3 regions of the Georhizobium profundi genome follow, and region 1 is predicted to be linked to each of the others. Evidence: predicted binding sites of a transcription regulator. Region 1 holds the regulator's gene; each other region holds the start of a gene.
The links. The regulator PhoB, encoded in region 1, activates phosphate uptake and scavenging genes when phosphate is short. The targets are predictions, from matches to a motif close to TGTCATNNANCTGTCAT.
Positions count from the first base shown of each region.

Region 1 (5,935 bases):
ACTATCTTCATTTCGCCCGGCGCTGTCAAGAAAACGCCCCTTGTGCCGGCTACCACGCAATTCGCCTAAAAAGCCCCAAGTTGGGGAAAACTCAAAAAAGCGAATCGGCCGATTCCCGGGACTCTTGTCACGGAGTCTGCCGACCATTAAGTTGAAATAACAGCACTAGACTGCATGCGGCGGACCTAGTCATCACACAGTATTAAGGCGACGCGGTTCCGTTGATACTTCGGGCCAGCGCCGAGGGATTCTGCTGCGCCCTATATCGAAACTGGAGTTGCGGCCATGAATTGGACCGATGAGCGCGTCGAAAAACTTACCAAATTGTGGGCCGACGGCCTCAGCGCGAGCCAGATTGCCGCACAATTGGGTGGCGTGACACGAAATGCTGTCATCGGCAAAGTACATCGGCTGAACCTGCCGGGACGCGCAAAGTCCGGAGGCACCCCTGCTCCGCGCGCAAAACGCCCGGCACCGGCTCCGCGCCCGGCCTCCAACTTCAACGCCCGCCCTGCAGCACCGCGCACGATTTCCCGAGGTGGCGCAGCCGCCGCGGTGCGTGAAGATGTCGCCATGGAAGCAGCGCCGCAGACACGTCCCGTCAGCGATGTCGTCGTGCCGATCGCCAAGCGCTTGGCGCTGGTCGACCTGACTGAGCGCACATGCAAGTGGCCGGTTGGCGACCCGATGCACGAAGACTTCCACTTCTGCGGCCACGATTCAGGCGAGAACACGCCCTACTGCAAATACCACGCGCGTCTCGCCTTCCAGGTCTCGGGCGAAAGGCGCCGGGCGCGCTGATCGCGCGCCGTCGTCGTCAAATTCAAGCTGAGAATGAAGAAGGCGCTCAGCCTTCCAGCGCGTAGCCGGCGCCCCGCACCGTGCGGATGACATCACGCATGTTGGCGAGATTGATCGCCTTGCGCAGCCGGCCGACATGGACATCCACCGTGCGCTCGTCGACATAGATGTCATGGCCCCACACGCCATCGAGCAGTTGCGCGCGCGAATAGACGCGACCAGGCGACGACATCAGAAATTCCAGTAGCTTGAATTCTGTCGGTCCAAGCCGGATCTCGCGCCCCTTGCGGTGGACGCGGTGCGTTTCGCGATCGAGCGTGATGTCGCCGCTCTGCAGCACCGAAGAGATGACCTCGGGCTTGGCGCGACGCAGCATGGCGCGAACACGCGCCATCAGTTCAGGCGTCGAAAACGGCTTCACCACATAGTCGTCGGCACCGGTCGCGAGACCGCGAATGCGCTCGCTCTCTTCAGCACGCGCCGTCAGCATGATGATCGGCAAGCGTTCGGTTTCAGGCCGCGCGCGCAGCCGGCGGCAGAGCTCGATGCCAGAGACGCCTGGAAGCATCCAGTCCAGGATGAGCAGGTCCGGAACACGCTCTTTCAGCTGGATCTCGGCCTCGTCGCCGCGAAGAACAGTGTCGACCTTGTAGCCTTCGGCTTCCAGATTGTAACGCAGGAGCACGCTCAGCGCTTCTTCGTCCTCGACGACCGTTATCTTTGGCAGCATCTTCCCATCGTCTCCGTCAGTGGCCGCTGGCCATCACCGTCGCAGTCTTGTCGCCGCGCGGCCGTTCGCCGAGCAGCCGGTCGCCGGTCGCCATATAGTAGATCGTCTCGGCGATGTTGGTTGCATGATCGCCGATGCGCTCGATGTTCTTGGCGCAGAACAGTAGATGCGTGCAGGCCGAAATGTTGCGCGGATCTTCCATCATGTAGGTCAGCAACTCACGGAACAACGACGTGTACATTGCGTCGATTTCGTCGTCGCGCTGGCGCACCTGGTTCGCCGCAACGGCGGAGCGCGTCGAATAGGCATCGAGCACTTCCTTCAGCTGCGTCAAAGCGAGTTCGGAGAGGTGCTCGAGCCCCCGCACCAGTTGCTTCGGCTGGGCCGTGCCCTGGACGGCGACCACGCGCTTGGCGATATTCTTTCCCATATCGCCGACGCGCTCGAGGTCAGCCGCGATGCGGATCGCGCCCATCACTTCGCGCAGATCGTGTGCCATGGGCTGACGCTTGGCGATGACGACGATGGCACGCTCGTTGATGTCGCGTTCGGCATCGTCGAGAATGATGTCCTCGGCGATGATCCGCTGGGCGCTCCCCGCATCGGAAGCCACCAGCGCGGCGACGGCGTCGCCCACCATGCGTTCCGCGATGCCGCCCATCTCCGAGACCCGGCGCATCAGATATTTCAGCTCTTCGTCGAAGGACGAGACGATATGCGGATCGCTCATTGTTCTCTCCGTGGCCACAGCCGGTTGGTCAGCCGAACCGGCCGGTAATGTAATCCTGGGTGCGCTTGTCTTCCGGGTTCGTGAAGATCTTGTCGGTCGGACCTTCCTCCACGAGATTGCCGAGATGGAAGAACGCCGTCTTCTGCGAAACGCGCGCCGCCTGCTGCATCGAGTGCGTCACGATGATGATCGTGTAGTTCTCGCGCAGTTCGTCGATCAGCTCTTCGATGATGGCCGTTGCGATCGGGTCGAGCGCCGAACACGGCTCGTCCATCAAAATGACTTCCGGACCGACCGCGATGGCGCGCGCGATGCAGAGGCGCTGCTGCTGGCCGCCCGAGAGGCCGGTGCCCGGCTCGTGAAGACGATCCTTGACCTCGTTGAAGAGCCCTGCCTTGCGCAAGCTCGACACGACGACTTCTTCCGCATCAGCCTTAGTGCGGATGAGACCGTGGATTCGCGGACCGTAGGCGACGTTTTCGAAAATCGATTTCGGAAAAGGATTGGGCTTCTGAAACACCATGCCGACGCGGGCACGTAGTTCGACGACGTCCAGCGAGGGATCGTAGATGTCCTCGCCGTCGAGTTCGATCTTGCCGCCGACGCGCGCGCCTTCGATCGTATCGTTCATGCGGTTGATGCAGCGCAGGAACGTGGACTTGCCGCAGCCCGATGGGCCGATGAAGGCCGTAACGGCGCGGTCAGGAATATCGACCGACACGTCGAACAACGCCTGCTTGGCGCCATAGAAGACGGACACGTCGCTGGCGCGCACGCGAACGCTGCGCTGGGCAAGCTCGGCTGCGCCGTGGTCGCTGGCCTGCTCTGCGTTCGGGGTGAGCTCCGCATGTGGAAAGTTCATTCCAGAGGCCATGACGGGATCCTTGGTGATGGTGCTATCTGACGTCACTTGCGTTTCTCCAGTCGCGACCGAAGGAAGATTGCGATCGCATTGAGGCTCAGCATCAGGCCGAGTAGCACGATGATGGCGGCAGAAGTACGCGCTTCGAAGAAATTACGGTTTTCGTTGCCCTGCCAGAGATAGATCTGCACCGGCAAGGCCGACGCCTGGTCCATGGGACTGCTCGGAATATTGGCGACGAAGGCGTTCATGCCGATGAGCAGCAGAGGAGCAGTTTCCCCGAGCGCCTGAGCGACACCGATGATGGCGGCAGTCAGGATGCCCGGATAGGTGATCGGCAGCACGTGATGGAAGACCATCTGCGTGCGCGATGCGCCGAGACCGAGGGCCGCCTGGCGAAGAGAAGGCGGCACTGCGCGCAGCGATGAACGCGTGGCAATGATGATCGTCGGCAGCGTCATCAGCGTCAGGACGAGACCACCGACGAGCGGCGCGGAAAGCGGCAGGCGGAAATAGTTGATGAAGACCGCCGCACCCAGCAGACCGAACACGATGGAAGGCACCGCCGCCAGATTGTTGATCGTGATCTCGATCACATCGGTCAGCCGGTTCTTCGGCGCGAATTCTTCGAGATAGACGGCGCTTGCGACACCGATTGGCACGGCGAGCACGATGACGATCAGCATCATGTAGAGCGAGCCCATGAAGGCGCCCGCGAGACCCGCGCTGGCCGGTGCCGAGCGGGAGTCCACATTGGTGAAGAGGTGCGACGCAAAAGCGAAACGGATCTCGCCGCGCTCCAGAAGGTCGTCTGCCAACGCACGCGCATCGGCAGAGAGCTGTTGGCGGGCGTCCGGCAGGCTCCGGTCGATCGTGCCCTTCAGCCAGTTGTCGGCATTGGCCGAGGCGAGAAGTGCGAACTCTCGGGTCTGACCAAGCAGGGAAGGATCGTTCGTGAACGCATCGCGGATGACGAAGCGTTGCGAACTGTCGATGATGGCAGCGATTTCACGCGCACTGCCCTGGAATTCCGGCACGATGTTGCGGATTGACGTTTCCAGCACGAGGTTCCAGTTGGCCAGAGCCGCGTCACGCAGCCACGCATTCAAGGCTGCGCGGTAATCGGCCGGAGACTGACCGGCAGCCTGAACGGGCCGCTCGCCGAGCTCGATGATCTCGGGATCGAAATAGACGTCGACCGTGACCTGCGCCTGCTGGAACGCGGGGAGCCCGCGCTGCAGCACGTCGTAGAAAAGAATGCCGACGAAACCAAGCGCCAGGACGACGGCAGTAATGCCGAGGCCATGAAAGAGGCGTTCCTTGCGGTGCCGTGCCCCGAGGCTCTTTTTGACCCGCTGGCGCCGCTCTTCGGCGGTAACAGCAGTGCCGGCACTGGCTGTCGTTGTGCTGTCGAGATTAGCCATGATCAGTCATACTGCTCCCGGAAGCGGCGGACGATGTAGAGCGCACCGACGTTGAGAACCAAGGTCAGCACGAACAGCGTCAGGCCAAGCGCGAAGGCGACGAGGGATTGGGGTCCGGCGAAATCACTGTCGCCGGTGAGCTGGTTGACGATCGAAACGGTGATCGTCGACGTTGGCTCGAAGGGATTGAAGCGCAGCACCGGACTGTTGCCGGCCGCGAGCACGACGATCATCGTCTCGCCGATCGCACGGCTGACCGCCAGCAGAATGGCGCCGACGATGCCCGGAAGAGCAGCCGGCAGGATGACCCGGCGGATCGTCTCGGACTTCGTTGCACCAAGGCCGAGCGAGCCGTCGCGCATCGCAGTCGGCACTTGGCGGATGATGTCGTCGGAAAGCGACGAGATGAACGGGATGATCATCACACCCATCACGATGCCGGCCGTGAGTGCGCTGGTGGCGCGAATATCGACGCCGATCGCGTCACCGAAGCTTGCGAGGAAGGGTCCCACAGTCACCAGGGCGAAGAAGCCGTAAACGATCGTCGGGATACCCGCGAGCACTTCGATCAGCGGCTTGACCACGCTGCGCACACGCGGTTTGGCGTATTGCGACAGGTAGACGGCGGCCATCAGGCCGATCGGCACTGCCGTCAGAATGGCGATGATGGTGATCTGGATCGTACCCCAGAGAAGCGGGATCAGACCATATTCGCCACCGCCACCGGCGCCGGTCGTGGAAAAGCGCGGGTTCCAGACGGTCCCGAAAAAGAAGTCGAGCGGATTGACGAAAGAGAAGAAGCGCATGGCTTCGGTCAGGAGCGAAGCCACGATGCCGAACGTGGTCAGAATGGCGACGACGGAGCAGGCGAGAAGGAGGAGGCGGACTGCACCCTCGACTTCGTTGCGGGCGCGAAACTGGGGCGTGATACGCTTGCGGGCATAGAAGAGGCCGAGCGCAGCAAGCGTGGTTGCTGCCGCCACGACAATCAGGAAAGCCGTTGTCTGAAACCGGCCGACGGCCTGCGCAGCTGTCCGCTCGAACTCCTGAACCTCGCCGACGACGCCATAGCCCGTCGCAAGAGCCTCAACGCGCGCGATCGAGGCGCGCAGCGCATTGCCGCCCTCGGCAACGAGGCTTTCAGGCAAATACCAGGTGATGAACGTGCGGATGACGTAACTGTCGAGCAGCGCCCAGGCGCCAAGCACGAGAAGCAGCGGAACGAGCGTCCAGATCGCAATCGCAGAACCATGATAGGATGGGCGCGAATGCAGACGGCGGCCTGAAGTGCCCGCCAAGGCGCGACTTCTGGAAGAACCGGTCTGGTAGGCGATGCCGAGAAAGGCAAGGATCAGCGCAGTGATGATCAGGGTGTTCATCGGCGTGCC
Region 1 covers NZ_CP032509.1:1,125,103-1,131,037, reverse strand. The annotation lists gene D5400_RS05280 (GcrA family cell cycle regulator) at 286-801, shown strand; gene phoB (phosphate regulon transcriptional regulator PhoB) at 848-1,531, opposite strand; gene phoU (phosphate signaling complex protein PhoU) at 1,548-2,261, opposite strand; gene pstB (phosphate ABC transporter ATP-binding protein PstB) at 2,290-3,171, opposite strand; gene pstA (phosphate ABC transporter permease PstA) at 3,168-4,547, opposite strand; gene pstC (phosphate ABC transporter permease subunit PstC) at 4,550-5,926, opposite strand.

Region 2 (5,935 bases), 1.4 Mb from region 1:
TAGCCGCCCTTCCAGCCCCAGTAGGTCCAGGTGCCCGCAAGACGGGTGAAGACCTGGCGGGCATCGGTTTCGGAACCGTAGCGCTCGTCCTCGGGCAGTTCGGCGAGGGCGGTCTCGTCGGCGACCGAACGCCACAGGAACGACGGCACGTCGTTTTCCTCGACGCGCTTCAGGCGGGCAGGAACGCCGGCCTTGCGGAAATATTTCTGGGCGAGGATGTCGGCCGCAACCTGGCTGAACTGCGCCGGAACGTCGATGTCGGCGAGCCGGAAGACGACGGAGCCATCCGGATTCTTGATCTCGCTGATGGCCTTGCGGAATTCGATGGCCGCATAGGCCGATTGCCCCGCTTCAGTAAACCGCCGCTCGATGCGCATTGTCCCTCGTCCTTGTCGTGGTGTGCCTGCCGACGGTCTTCGTGGCGGGCGCAATTTGTCATCATCCGGCGGCGCTCTTCATGGCGCGGCCAGCCCTCGAAATCCGGTCTCGTGATGGAATCGAGTGATCCAGACCGTATGTTGTGTTGATGGTGGCTGGCAACACTAAATATAGTGTAAATCCACCGTTTCCGCTACCCCTGCCGCCGCCTGCGGCAACCCCCGTTACGCCATGCCAAGGCAGCCCGAGGAAGGATCCGCAACGGATCATCCGACTGGGCTCACCAACGCTTACTGTCTTGATTTGTGACCGGCTTCTTCATGCCGGCGGGCCGTTGTTCACAGCGTGATAACCAATAGACTGCGACTCGGATCATGGGTCAAGAGCTGGTCGAGCGCTTGGATGTGAATACCAGATGTTGTGCGCTGGGAGGGTGGAAACTGGGGAAAGTCGAACCCGTTGGAACTCTGGACTTGCCAAACGCTTCAAGTACGAAAAATGACATAGAAAATTGGGGGTGGGCCAGTGTCCGAACGACCTCTGCTCCGTCTCCGCCCTGTTGATAAGTGGGATCACTGCAATGACTTCGTTGACGCTCATGGATCGCATCGCTTCCGGCTCTTCCCGGCGCGCGTCGAAGAAGCAGTATGGTGCGGTGCCCTATCAGATGATCGAGGGGCGTTGCGCCTTCCTCCTGATCACCTCGCGGCGCACCGGGCGCTGGATTTTTCCGAAAGGCTCGCTGATCGAAGGCCTGACGCCGCAGGAGACGGCAGCCCAGGAGGCTTTCGAAGAGGCGGGCGTCGAAGGGCATGTCCATCCGGAACCGGTCGGCAGCTACCGGACGGTGAAGCAGTTGCTTCGCCGCACGATCATCCATGTGGAGGTGTTTCCGCTGCTCGTGGAGCGCCAACTCGACGAGTGGCCAGAGATCGGGCAGCGCTACCGCCACTGGGTGATGCTGAAAGAAGCCAAACGCCTGCTGTCCGACCGAGGCGCCGTGGCGATGGCGGAGGCTGTGGACAAGCTGGTGACTCCCTGAAGCCTGCTCCGGGCGGTCAGGCCACGATCAGGAGGCCGATCAGCCAGTAGAGCAGGGCGGACAGGAGACCGGCCGCCGGAACGGTGATCACCCAGGCGGCTGCAATCTGCAGGCCGTGCTGACGGCGCACAAGCCGACGGCGTTCGCGCTTCTGGAAATTGGCGAGTGCCTCTTCCGGAGTCTTGTTGAGGCGGTCGGTGTTCAGGAAGAGCGAATAGGGCTGGACGGCCGGATTGCGCACGCCGCGGTTCGACGTCGCCTCGCGCAGGAAGCCGACGCCGAAGACGGCGCCGATGGCAATGTGCGTCGAGGACACGGGCAGTCCAAGCCAGGAAGCGATGAGAACGGTGGTTGCTGCGGCGAAGGCGACGCAATAGGCGCGGATCTCGTTCATCTTGGTGATCTTTTCACCGACGAGCCTGATCAGCCGCGGACCGAACAAAGCAAGGCCGAGCGCGATGCCGACCGCGCCGATCGCCAGCACCCACAGCGGAAGGGCGACAGCGGCGACATCGGTCGAGCCGCTGCCGGCTGCCGCAACGATCGCGGCGAGCGGCCCGACCGCATTGGCGACATCATTGGCGCCGTGGGCGAAGGACAAAAGCGCTGCCGCGAAGATCAAGGGCAGGCGGAAGAGACCGTTGATGCTCTTGGACCGGTTCTCCAGCCCGATCGACCGGCGCATCACCCACGGACGCGCCAGCATCCAGCTGATGACCGCGAAGACGGCGCCAAGCATCAGAACCTGGAGCGGGCTGGCACTCCAGATCCGGCTCAATCCCTTGATCGTGAGATACATCGCGAAGACTGCGGCCATGCCGGAGATGAGCACCGGCACCCAGATGCGGGCCGCTGCGATCTTGTCTTCCCGTTCCAGGATGGTCGCGTTGGCGAAAGCCAGCACGCCGGCGGCCATGACGCCGCCTAGCACCGGCGAGATGACCCAGCTCGCGACGATGGTCGCCAGCACTGGCCATGCGACGACGCTGAAGCCGGCCGCCGCGACGCCAGCTCCGATGACGCCGCCGACGACGGAGTGGGTCGTGGAAACGGGTGCTCCGAGATAGGTGGCGAGATTGATCCACAGGGCGGAGGAGAGCAGGGCGGCCGTCATCACGACGATGAAGTCCACCGTTTCGAGATGAACGGCTGGCAGCAGCAACTCGCTGGAGATGGTCTTGACGACATCGCCGCCCGCGAGCAACGCGCCGGCACTTTCGCACACGACCGCAATTGCGATCGCGCCGGCCATGGTGAGTGCCCGGCTGCCGACGGCCGGTCCCATATTGTTGGCAACGTCGTTCGCGCCAATGTTGAGCGCCATGTAACCGGCAATGACGGACGCGATGATGACGAGGTAGCTGAGCGGACCTTCGACGGCATAGAATGCCGCAACCACCATGGCGCCGAGCAGGAAGACGAGCGCGATCCCTGGAAAGGCCAGGCTTCTGGAGAGGTCTCCAGTCGCCGTTTCCAGGTTGACGACCTTGTTCAGGTCCTTGTCGAGTGCGCTCTTGGCCATGCTTGCCCGTTCATGACAGTTTTGTGACAGTGGGGGGCGCATAGCATCTGAAGGCCGGGGCGGGCACCCCCGACGGTCCGATCAACCACATTATTTGAGGGGCGCCTCTGCCGCCGCGCGCTTGCTGGTCACTTGCCCCCTCTCTGTCATCCCACTGTCATCGACACATTGCATGAGCAGGCACGGCGCGATCGACGCGCGATGTCCGATTGGAGGGGCTCATGACGACCACCAAACATTTTGCACTGACCTTGCTTGCAGGCACCCTGCTGACCACCACCGGTGCATGGGCGCAGGAAGCCATGAACTTCAACCGGATCGCGTCCTTCCCGGTCGTCGACAACAAGCCGGAAGGCGCCGACGTCAACGCGCCGTCTTCCGCCGAGATCATCACGGCCACCGAAGATGGCATGATGCTGATCTATTCCGATAGCCCGGCAGGTGGCATCGGCTTCATCGACATCACCGACGCCGCTGCGCCCGTTGCCGGCGGCTTCCTTGCCATGGACGGCGGTGAGCCTACCGCCGTTTCCGTTGCTGGCTCCAAGGTGCTGGTCGGCGTCAACACGACCGAAGACCTGACGCAGCCTTCGGGCTTCCTGGCTGTCGTCGATATTGCGACGCAGACGATGGAAGCGCAGTGCGATCTTGGCGGTCAGCCTGATTCCACCGCAGTATCACCGGACGGTACGTTCGCTGCGGTCGCCATCGAGAACCAGCGTGACGAGGACCTGAACGACGGCGTCATCCCGCAGATGCCTGCCGGGGACGTGAAGATCTTCCCGCTGACCGATGGCGTGCCGGATTGCGATGCAATGATCACGGTGGACCTGACGGGCCTCGCCGAAATTGCGCCGGAAGACCCGGAGCCAGAATTCGTCGACTTCAATGAAGCTAACGAACTTGCCGTGACGCTTCAGGAAAACAACCATATTGCGATCATCAACGCGGCCGATGGCACTGTGACTGCGCATTTTTCCGCTGGTGCGGTGGACCTGACAGGCATCGACACGGAAGACGATGGTGCGTTCGATTTCTCCGGCTCGGCGACGGCCGTGAAGCGCGAGCCCGATGCGATCCAGTGGCTGGACGATGACCGCTTCGCCATCGCCAACGAGGGTGACTACGAAGGGGGGTCGCGCGGCTTCACCATCATGAACAAGATGGGCGAAGTGCTCTATGAGAGCGGCAACAGCTTCGAGCACGAAGTGGCGCTCCTCGGCCACTATCCCGACGGTCGTTCGGACGCCAAGGGCATCGAGCCGGAGGGCATGGAAGTCGCCCGCTTCGGCGACGAAACGCTGATCCTGCCTTTGTCGGAGCGTGGTTCGGTCGTTGGCGTCTATCGCGACAACGGTGCAGATGCTGCGCCTGAGCTTCTGCAGATCCTGCCCTCGGGCATCTCGCCGGAAGGCATCGTTGCGATCCCTGAGCGCAACCTTTTCGCGGTCGCCAACGAAGTCGACCTTATCGAAGACGGTGGCGTGCGTGCGCATGTCATGATCTTCGAGCGCACCGAGGGTGCCGCCCAGTACCCGACGATCGTCTCCACGCGCGACGAGAATGAACTGCCGATCGCTTTCGGTGCGTTGTCGGGCCTCGCTGCCGATCCGTCCGAAGCCGGGCGCCTCTATGCTGTCAGCGATTCCGTGTTCGCTGCCCAGCCGCGCATGTATGTGATCGATGCCAGCGTGACGCCTGCTCAGATCACCGACGCCATCACGATCACCCGCGATGGCGAAACCGCGCAAAACATGGATCTGGAAGGCATCGTTGCAGACGGCGAGGGCGGCTTCTGGCTCGCCAATGAGGGCGATGCCGATGAGGGCATTCCGCATGCGATCTATCGTGTGAATGCCGAAGGCGCGATCCAGGAGGAAGTCCTCTTCCCTGAAGCACTGCTTGAGGGTGCCACGCGGTCCGGCGCCGAAGGCATCACGATGATCGACGGGACACTCTGGATCGCCATCCAGCGCGAGTGGGGCAACGATCCCGAAGGCATGGTGAAGCTGGTTTCCTATACGCCGGCTTCGGGCGAGTGGGCAGCCGTTCACTATCCGCTTGAAGCGAAGGGCGAGGGCTGGGTCGGCTTGTCCGAGATCACGCTGCACGGTGAGTATGTCTACATCGTCGAGCGCGATAACCAGATTGGTGCGGCAGCCGTGCTGAAGAAGCTCTATCGCGTACCGGTCGCCGAGCTTGCAGGCGCCGAACTTGGCGGTGAACTGCCTGTGGTCACTAAGGAAGAAGTCCACGACTTCCTTCCGGATCTTGCGGCTTACAACGGCTACATCGTCGACAAGGTCGAAGGCTTTGCCGTCGACGCCAGTGGGGAAGCCTTCGTCGTCACCGACAATGACGGCGTGGACGATTCCTCCGGCGAAACCTTCTTCTGGTCGATCGGCGCCGTTTCCGAGCTCTGAGCGTTTCTTCGGACAATCATGAAAGGCCGGGCTTTCGCCCGGCCTTTTTCGTTTGCGGCAGGTTCGGCCAGACCTAGATGTTCTGGCCGCCCGAGACCTCGATCCGCTGTCCCGTCATCCAGCCGAACTCCCCGACGAGCAGGCTCGACAGCGCGCCGCCGATGTCGTCGGGCAAACCGGCTCTGCCCATTGCGGTGGTTGCCGCGACCATTTCGTTGACATGGGCATTTTCGCGCACGACGCCGCCGCCGAAATCGGTTTCGATGGCGCCTGGTGCGATGGTGTTGACGGAGATCCGGCGTGCGCCCAGTTCCTTCGCGAGGTAACGCGTCAGCACCTCGATACCGCCCTTCATCGCAGCATAGGCGGAGTAGCCGGGGAGGGTGAAGCGGGCCAGCCCGCTGGAGACGTTCACAATCCGACCGCCGTCCTCGATCATCGGCAGAAGGTGCTGGGTCAGGAAGAAAACGCCCTTGAGATGGATGGCGACGAGGTGATCGAAATCCTCTTCCGTGGTCTCGGCGAACGGCTTGTGGATGCCCGTGCCCGCATTGTTGACGAGAAAATCGA
Region 2 covers NZ_CP032509.1:2,567,433-2,573,367, forward strand. The annotation lists gene D5400_RS12230 (vitamin B12-dependent ribonucleotide reductase) at 1-377, opposite strand, end outside; gene D5400_RS12235 (NUDIX hydrolase) at 959-1,420, shown strand; gene D5400_RS12240 (inorganic phosphate transporter) at 1,437-2,942, opposite strand; gene D5400_RS12245 (esterase-like activity of phytase family protein) at 3,164-5,365, shown strand; gene D5400_RS12250 (SDR family NAD(P)-dependent oxidoreductase) at 5,439-5,935, opposite strand, start outside.
Region 2: D5400_RS12245 (esterase-like activity of phytase family protein) is a predicted target of PhoB. The motif match lies at 3,087-3,103, and genes of this name have one in related genera.

Region 3 (5,935 bases), 1.1 Mb from region 1:
GTGCCATCAAGCGTTTCGTCGCGCTGCAGGACAGCTACGACTGCATCTATTGCGTCGTCGACCTGCATGCGATCACGGCGCAGCTCGTCCATGAGGATTTGAAGGGCCAGACGCGCTCGATCACTGCAGCATTCCTGGCTGCGGGCATCGATCCCGAGCGCCACATCGTCTTCAACCAGTCTGCCGTGTCCGGCCACGCCGAACTCGCTTGGATCTTCAACTGCGTCGCGCGCATCGGCTGGATGAACCGCATGACGCAGTTCAAGGACAAGGCCGGCAAGGACCGCGAGAACGCCTCGCTCGGCCTGCTTGCCTATCCGTCGCTGATGGCTGCCGACATTCTGCTTTACCGCGCAACCCACGTGCCGGTCGGCGACGACCAGAAGCAGCACCTTGAGCTGACCCGCGATATCGCGATGAAGTTCAACATCGACTTTTCCGGCAAGATCGCCTCGAGCGGCCGTGCCGTCGAAACCATCGTCGGCGAAGAGCGCATCGACGCCTATTTCCCGCTGACCGAGCCGCTGATCGAAGGCCCGGCACCGCGCGTCATGTCGCTGCGTGACGGAACCAAGAAGATGTCGAAGTCGGATCCGTCCGACCTATCGCGCATCAACCTGACCGACGATGCCGACACGATCCTGAAGAAGATCCGCAAGGCAAAGACCGATCCAGACGCCTTGCCGTCCGAGGTCGAGGGCCTCGCCGGCCGCCCGGAGGCCGAGAACCTCGTCACGCTCTATGCCGCCTTGGCCGAGACGAGCCGGGCGAGCGTGATCGCCGAATTCGGTGGCCGTCAGTTCTCCGAATTCAAGCCGGCACTTGCCGATCTTGCTGTCGAGAAGGTGGCGCCGATGAACGGTGAAATGCGCCGCCTGATGGACGATCCCGGCCATATCGACGCGGTTCTTGCAAAAGGCGCCGCCAAGGCGCGTGTCATCGCGGATGAGACGATGGCAGACGTCAAGGACATTATCGGCTTCCTCTGAGCGGGGCAAAGCAGCCGCTCACAATGTCTCTTGCGGGGGCATGGGCGCGGTGGCAATGTCCGCGCCATGGTATCAAGACGACTATCGCGCGAAGAAGGGCACCGCCGCAAATTCATGGCGGTGCTGGATGACACCCCCGAATGCGAACGTGCCGTGCGCTACGCGGCCATGCGCGCCAAGAACTCCGGCGGCGGCCTCGTGCTGCTGTTCGTGGTGGAGCCGGCCGATTTCCAGCACTGGCTCGGCGTCGAGGAAATCATGCGGGCCGAAGCGTTCGAGGAAGCCGAAAGCCTTCTTGCCAAATCTGCCGGCCGCGTGCGCGAAACGATCGGCATCGACGCCGAAACCGTCGTGCGCGAAGGATCGACGCGCGACGAGATCAACGCTCTCATCGAGGAAGACAAGGACATCGCCATCCTGGTTCTTGCGGCGGGCTCGGCAAAGGATGGCCCCGGTCCACTGGTGTCTGCGATCGGCGGACGGGGCGCGGGCGCCTTCCCGGTGCCGGTCACCGTCATCCCGAGCGATCTTTCCGACGATGACATCGATGCGCTGAGCTGAGCCGGGGCGCATCAAACTTTCCAAATGTGGTCAACTATCGCAAAGCGGTCGCTTGATCGCGGCCGCGGAAAGCCATATCTTCTTTGGAAAGATTCCAAACTAGCAGCGTTTCCAGGAGCCGTGGATACCGGTTCACCGTCCGGAAACGCGAGAAATAAGCAGCGCGCTTGGCGCTCCGATCGGTAAGCCCGGTTTACAGGGAGTAATGAACATGTTCATCCAGACCGAAGCCACCCCTAACCCGGCGACGCTGAAGTTTCTGCCGGGCAAGGTCGTGATGCAGCAGGGCACGGCGGATTTCCGCGATGCCGCTTCTGCCGCCGAAACGTCCCCGCTTGCGGGCAAGCTCTTCGCGATCGCTGGCGTCGAAGGTGTCTTCTTCGGCTATGACTTCGTCACCATCACGAAGTCCGATGCGCTCGACTGGCAGCACCTCAAGCCCGCCGTGCTCGGTACGATCATGGAACACTTCATGGCCGGACAGCCGGTGATGGCAGCGGCCAGCATCGGCGGCAATGCGACCGACGACGGCGAGTTCTTCGACGATGAGGACGAAACGATCGTTGCGACGATCAAGGAACTCCTGGAAACGCGCGTCCGTCCGGCAGTCGCACAGGATGGCGGCGACATCACCTTCCGCGGCTTCAAGGAAGGCACGGTCTTCCTGAACATGAAGGGCGCCTGCGCCGGTTGCCCGTCCTCCACGGCGACCCTGAAGCACGGCATCCAGAACCTTCTGAAGCACTTCATTCCCGAAGTTCGGGAAGTCGAGGCGGTCTGAGGCGCATAGCCTCACGATCTCCCTAAAATCTTACGGAAGGTTTCAAATCTTCCCTAGGGCGAGGCTGCTAGTCTCGCTCTCATGGCCTTTGTCCCTGACAGCGAACGTTCACGGGTCTTGAGACCCTTGCAGGCACCCCAACCGGCCTCCGGTGGGTGGTTTCGTACTTTTCGCCAACGGCTTTCAGACCAGCCCCAGGCCGGCATCGTGCTTGCCGGCCTCCTCGTCGCGACCATCGTGTCCTTCATCGCTCCGGCCAGCATGCCCTTTCTCATGGTGGGCCTGACCGGTGCGGCTGCGATCGCTTTCGTTTCGAGCGGCACAGGGCGACCTGTCGTTCCCGATCAGAAACCGGCAGCGCTACCCGCCGAACTGGTCGAAGCCCGCCGCAAGGCGGAAGAGGCGAGCCGCGCCAAATCGCGCTTCCTCGCGATGGTGAGCCACGAAGTGCGCACGCCGCTGAACGGCATTCTCGGCATGACGCATCTGCTCGAGCGCACGCAGCTTTCCGCCGAACAGGAAAGCTATGTCGAAGCCGTGCGCCGCTCTGCCACCGCGCTGTTCGACCTCGTGGCGGATCTTCTGGACTTCTCGGCCATCGAGGCCGGCAAGTTCGAACCGAGGCGCGAGACGGGCGATCTGCACCATCTGATCGAAGACGCAATCGAACTGATGGCGCCCCGGGCCCACGAAAAGGGCATCGATATCGCTGCAGCGATCGGCGCCGGCACGCCGACGATGGTCGCGACCGACCACAACCGCCTCCGTCAGGTGGTCTTCAATCTCCTCGGCAACGCCATCAAGTTCACCGACGCAGGCGGCGTCATGCTCGAGGTGGCACGCGTCAACGACAATCTCGTGCTGACCTTTGCCGACACCGGCCCGGGCCTGGCGCGTGGCGATCAGCAACGCATCTTCGAGGAATTCGAGCAGGCGAATGGCGGCAAGACGCGCACCCATGGTGGCGTCGGCCTGGGGCTGTCCATCTCCAACCGCATCGTCAAGGCGTTGGGTGGCACCATCACGGTCGAGAGCCTGACCGGGCACGGAAGCCGGTTCATCGTGACCCTGCCGCTCGCCGAGGCGCTGTCGCCCTCGGGCATCGATCACTTCGCCAAGCAGCCGGCGCTTGCCGGAAACCGCGTGCTGCTGCTCGTGCCGCGCGGCCAGACGGCGGATGCGCTGGTCAAGCGCATCGCAGCGGAAGGGGGCCGCAGCTGGCACGTGGCGACGCCCAGCGGCGATCTTGCGGCATTCTGCGCCGATGAAGAAATCACCGACGTCATTGTCGATGCACGGATCCTGGACCGTGCCCGCGGATCTATCGCCGGACTGCCGCTTTTCGAAAGTGGTGGCCCACGGCGCACGCTTCTCGTTCGGCCCATCGAGCGCGAGGCACTGCAGCGTCTGACCGAGCGCGGCTTCGACAGCTGGTTGATTGCGCCGATCCGTCTCAAGAGCCTCGTGTCGGTTCTGCGCGGGGAGTTTCGTGCGCTGCCCGATCACGCGCCCCATCCCGATGGCGATCGCCTCATCGTACTTGACGGGATGACGCGCTCGCTGAACATTCTCGTTGCCGAGGACAATCCGGTGAATGCGCTGCTCATCACCAATGTCCTGCGCAAGGAGGGGCACTCCGTGGTCCTCGTCGAGAACGGGCAGCAACTGATCGAGCAAACATTCGATCCGATCACCGGCGCCTGCGCGCATGATCTGCTCATCACCGATCTCGCCATGCCGGTGATGGATGGTGCAACGGCGATCAGCGAGATCCGCGCCACGCAGCGGTCCAGGCGCTTGCCGCATATCCCTGTTGTTGTGCTCAGCGCTGACGGGCAAAATGAGACGCGCGAGTCGACGCTTCTCATCGGGGCGGATCTCTATCTCGAAAAACCGATCGATCCGACGAGCCTGTTGCGGTTGATCGCGCGCATCGCGTCCTGAAGCCGCAGCTTGGGGTTTCATCCGCCCGCCGACCTTGTCACTGCTCTGTTGCACAGTCATGTTTAAAGGCGGTGCAGAAACGGTTGCCTTTTTTGGATGATTCCCATGACCATTGAGCTCGGACAGCTTGCCGCCAGCCAGAGCCGGATGATCCCGCCCCATGTCGTCGCCGACAGCGCCATCCTCGGCCGCATCGGCACGCTGGTCACCCGCCTTGCAGCAGGGCCTTCTGAGGTCCGTGCCGCGCAGCGCGTGCGCCACAACGTCTTCGTGGAAGAGTTCGGCGCCCGAATGACGCCGGCTTCCGCATCGACGGGCTACGATGTCGACAGTTTCGACACCTATTGCGATCACCTGCTGGTGCTGGACACCAGCCTTGGCGGCGACGCCGAAGACCAGATCGTCGGCACCTACCGGCTACTGCGCCAGAGCGTGGCGAAGTCCCATCACGGCTTCTACTCCACCTCGGAATTCGGCGTTGCGGACATGATCGCGCGCCACCCGCAGAAGCGGTTTCTCGAGCTCGGCCGCTCCTGCGTGCTGCCGCCCTACCGCACCAAGCGCACCGTTGAACTGCTGTGGCAGGGCATCTGGGCCTATGCGCTGGAGCACGGCATCGACGTGATGTTCGGTTGCGCATCCTTCGGCGGCTGCCGGCCAGAAGCCCATGCGCTCGCCCTGTCGTTCCTGCACCACTCCGCGGCCGCGCAAGGCGAGTGGGCCGTGTCGGCGCTGCCGGAGCTTTACCGCAAGATGGATCTGATGCCCGTCGAAGCGATCCGCCCCCGCGAGGCGCTTGCAGCCCTGCCGCCGCTGGTGAAGGGCTATCTGAGGCTTGGCGCCCGCTTCGGCGACGGTGCCGTGATCGATCGCGCCTTCGGCACGACGGATGTGATGGTGGTGCTCCCGCGCGCCGCGATCAGCCCGCGCTATGTGAACTACTACCGCGCCGATGCCAGCCGCTTCTGCGGCTGATCAGGCCGGTTCGTTCAGCGTTTCACCGAAGCGAGCGCGCCTGAAAAGGCGTGGGCGAAGCTTTCGCGATCGTCGGGATTGAGAAACGAGCCGACATCGGTGCGCCGGCCTTCGCCTTCCACGGCCATCCCCGTAATGCCGATCTCCTCATGCCGGGCCACATGGAAGCGCGCCCAGAACGGATTGAACCGGTGTTCGGCGCTGCGGCCCGACGGCGCGATCTTGCGGACCGTGAGCAGTGTTCGCGATACGCTGACGATTTCACGCGCGCGCGCCGAGCGGTAATTCAGCCAGAACGCGCCGTAGAGCAGCGCGAGATCCAGCCCGAAAAACAGAAAGATCGGCCACGCCCCGGCGATCAGGAACACGATCCCGTGGGCGATGAAGAGAGCCGAAGTCAGCGTCATCAAGACGATGAAGCCGCCGCGACCGAGCGACCGGTGCGGGGTCAAAAGGGCCTCGAAGACCGGTGTGTCGGGTGCGGCATCGGCCGCGTTGCCTTGGCTCATGGACGCAGATTATAGAGGCCGGATGCAAAAGCCCAAGACCCCCGCCGGACAAATAATCGCGAGCCGCAGTCCCCGCAAACCGACGCGGCGCAGCCGCTACACCAAGGTGGAGCTGGAGGAGATGTTCCGGCGCTTCCAGCTGCAGCGGCCCGAGCCGAAGGGCGAACTGGAGCACG
Region 3 covers NZ_CP032509.1:17,054-22,988, reverse strand. The annotation lists gene trpS (tryptophan--tRNA ligase) at 1-989, shown strand, start outside; gene D5400_RS00120 (universal stress protein) at 1,056-1,550, shown strand; gene D5400_RS00115 (NifU family protein) at 1,762-2,331, shown strand; gene D5400_RS00110 (ATP-binding protein) at 2,458-4,275, shown strand; gene olsB (l-ornithine N(alpha)-acyltransferase) at 4,381-5,250, shown strand; gene D5400_RS00100 (DUF2244 domain-containing protein) at 5,265-5,759, opposite strand; gene nth (endonuclease III) at 5,758-5,935, shown strand, end outside.
Region 3: olsB (l-ornithine N(alpha)-acyltransferase) is a predicted target of PhoB. The motif match lies at 4,311-4,327, and genes of this name have one in related genera.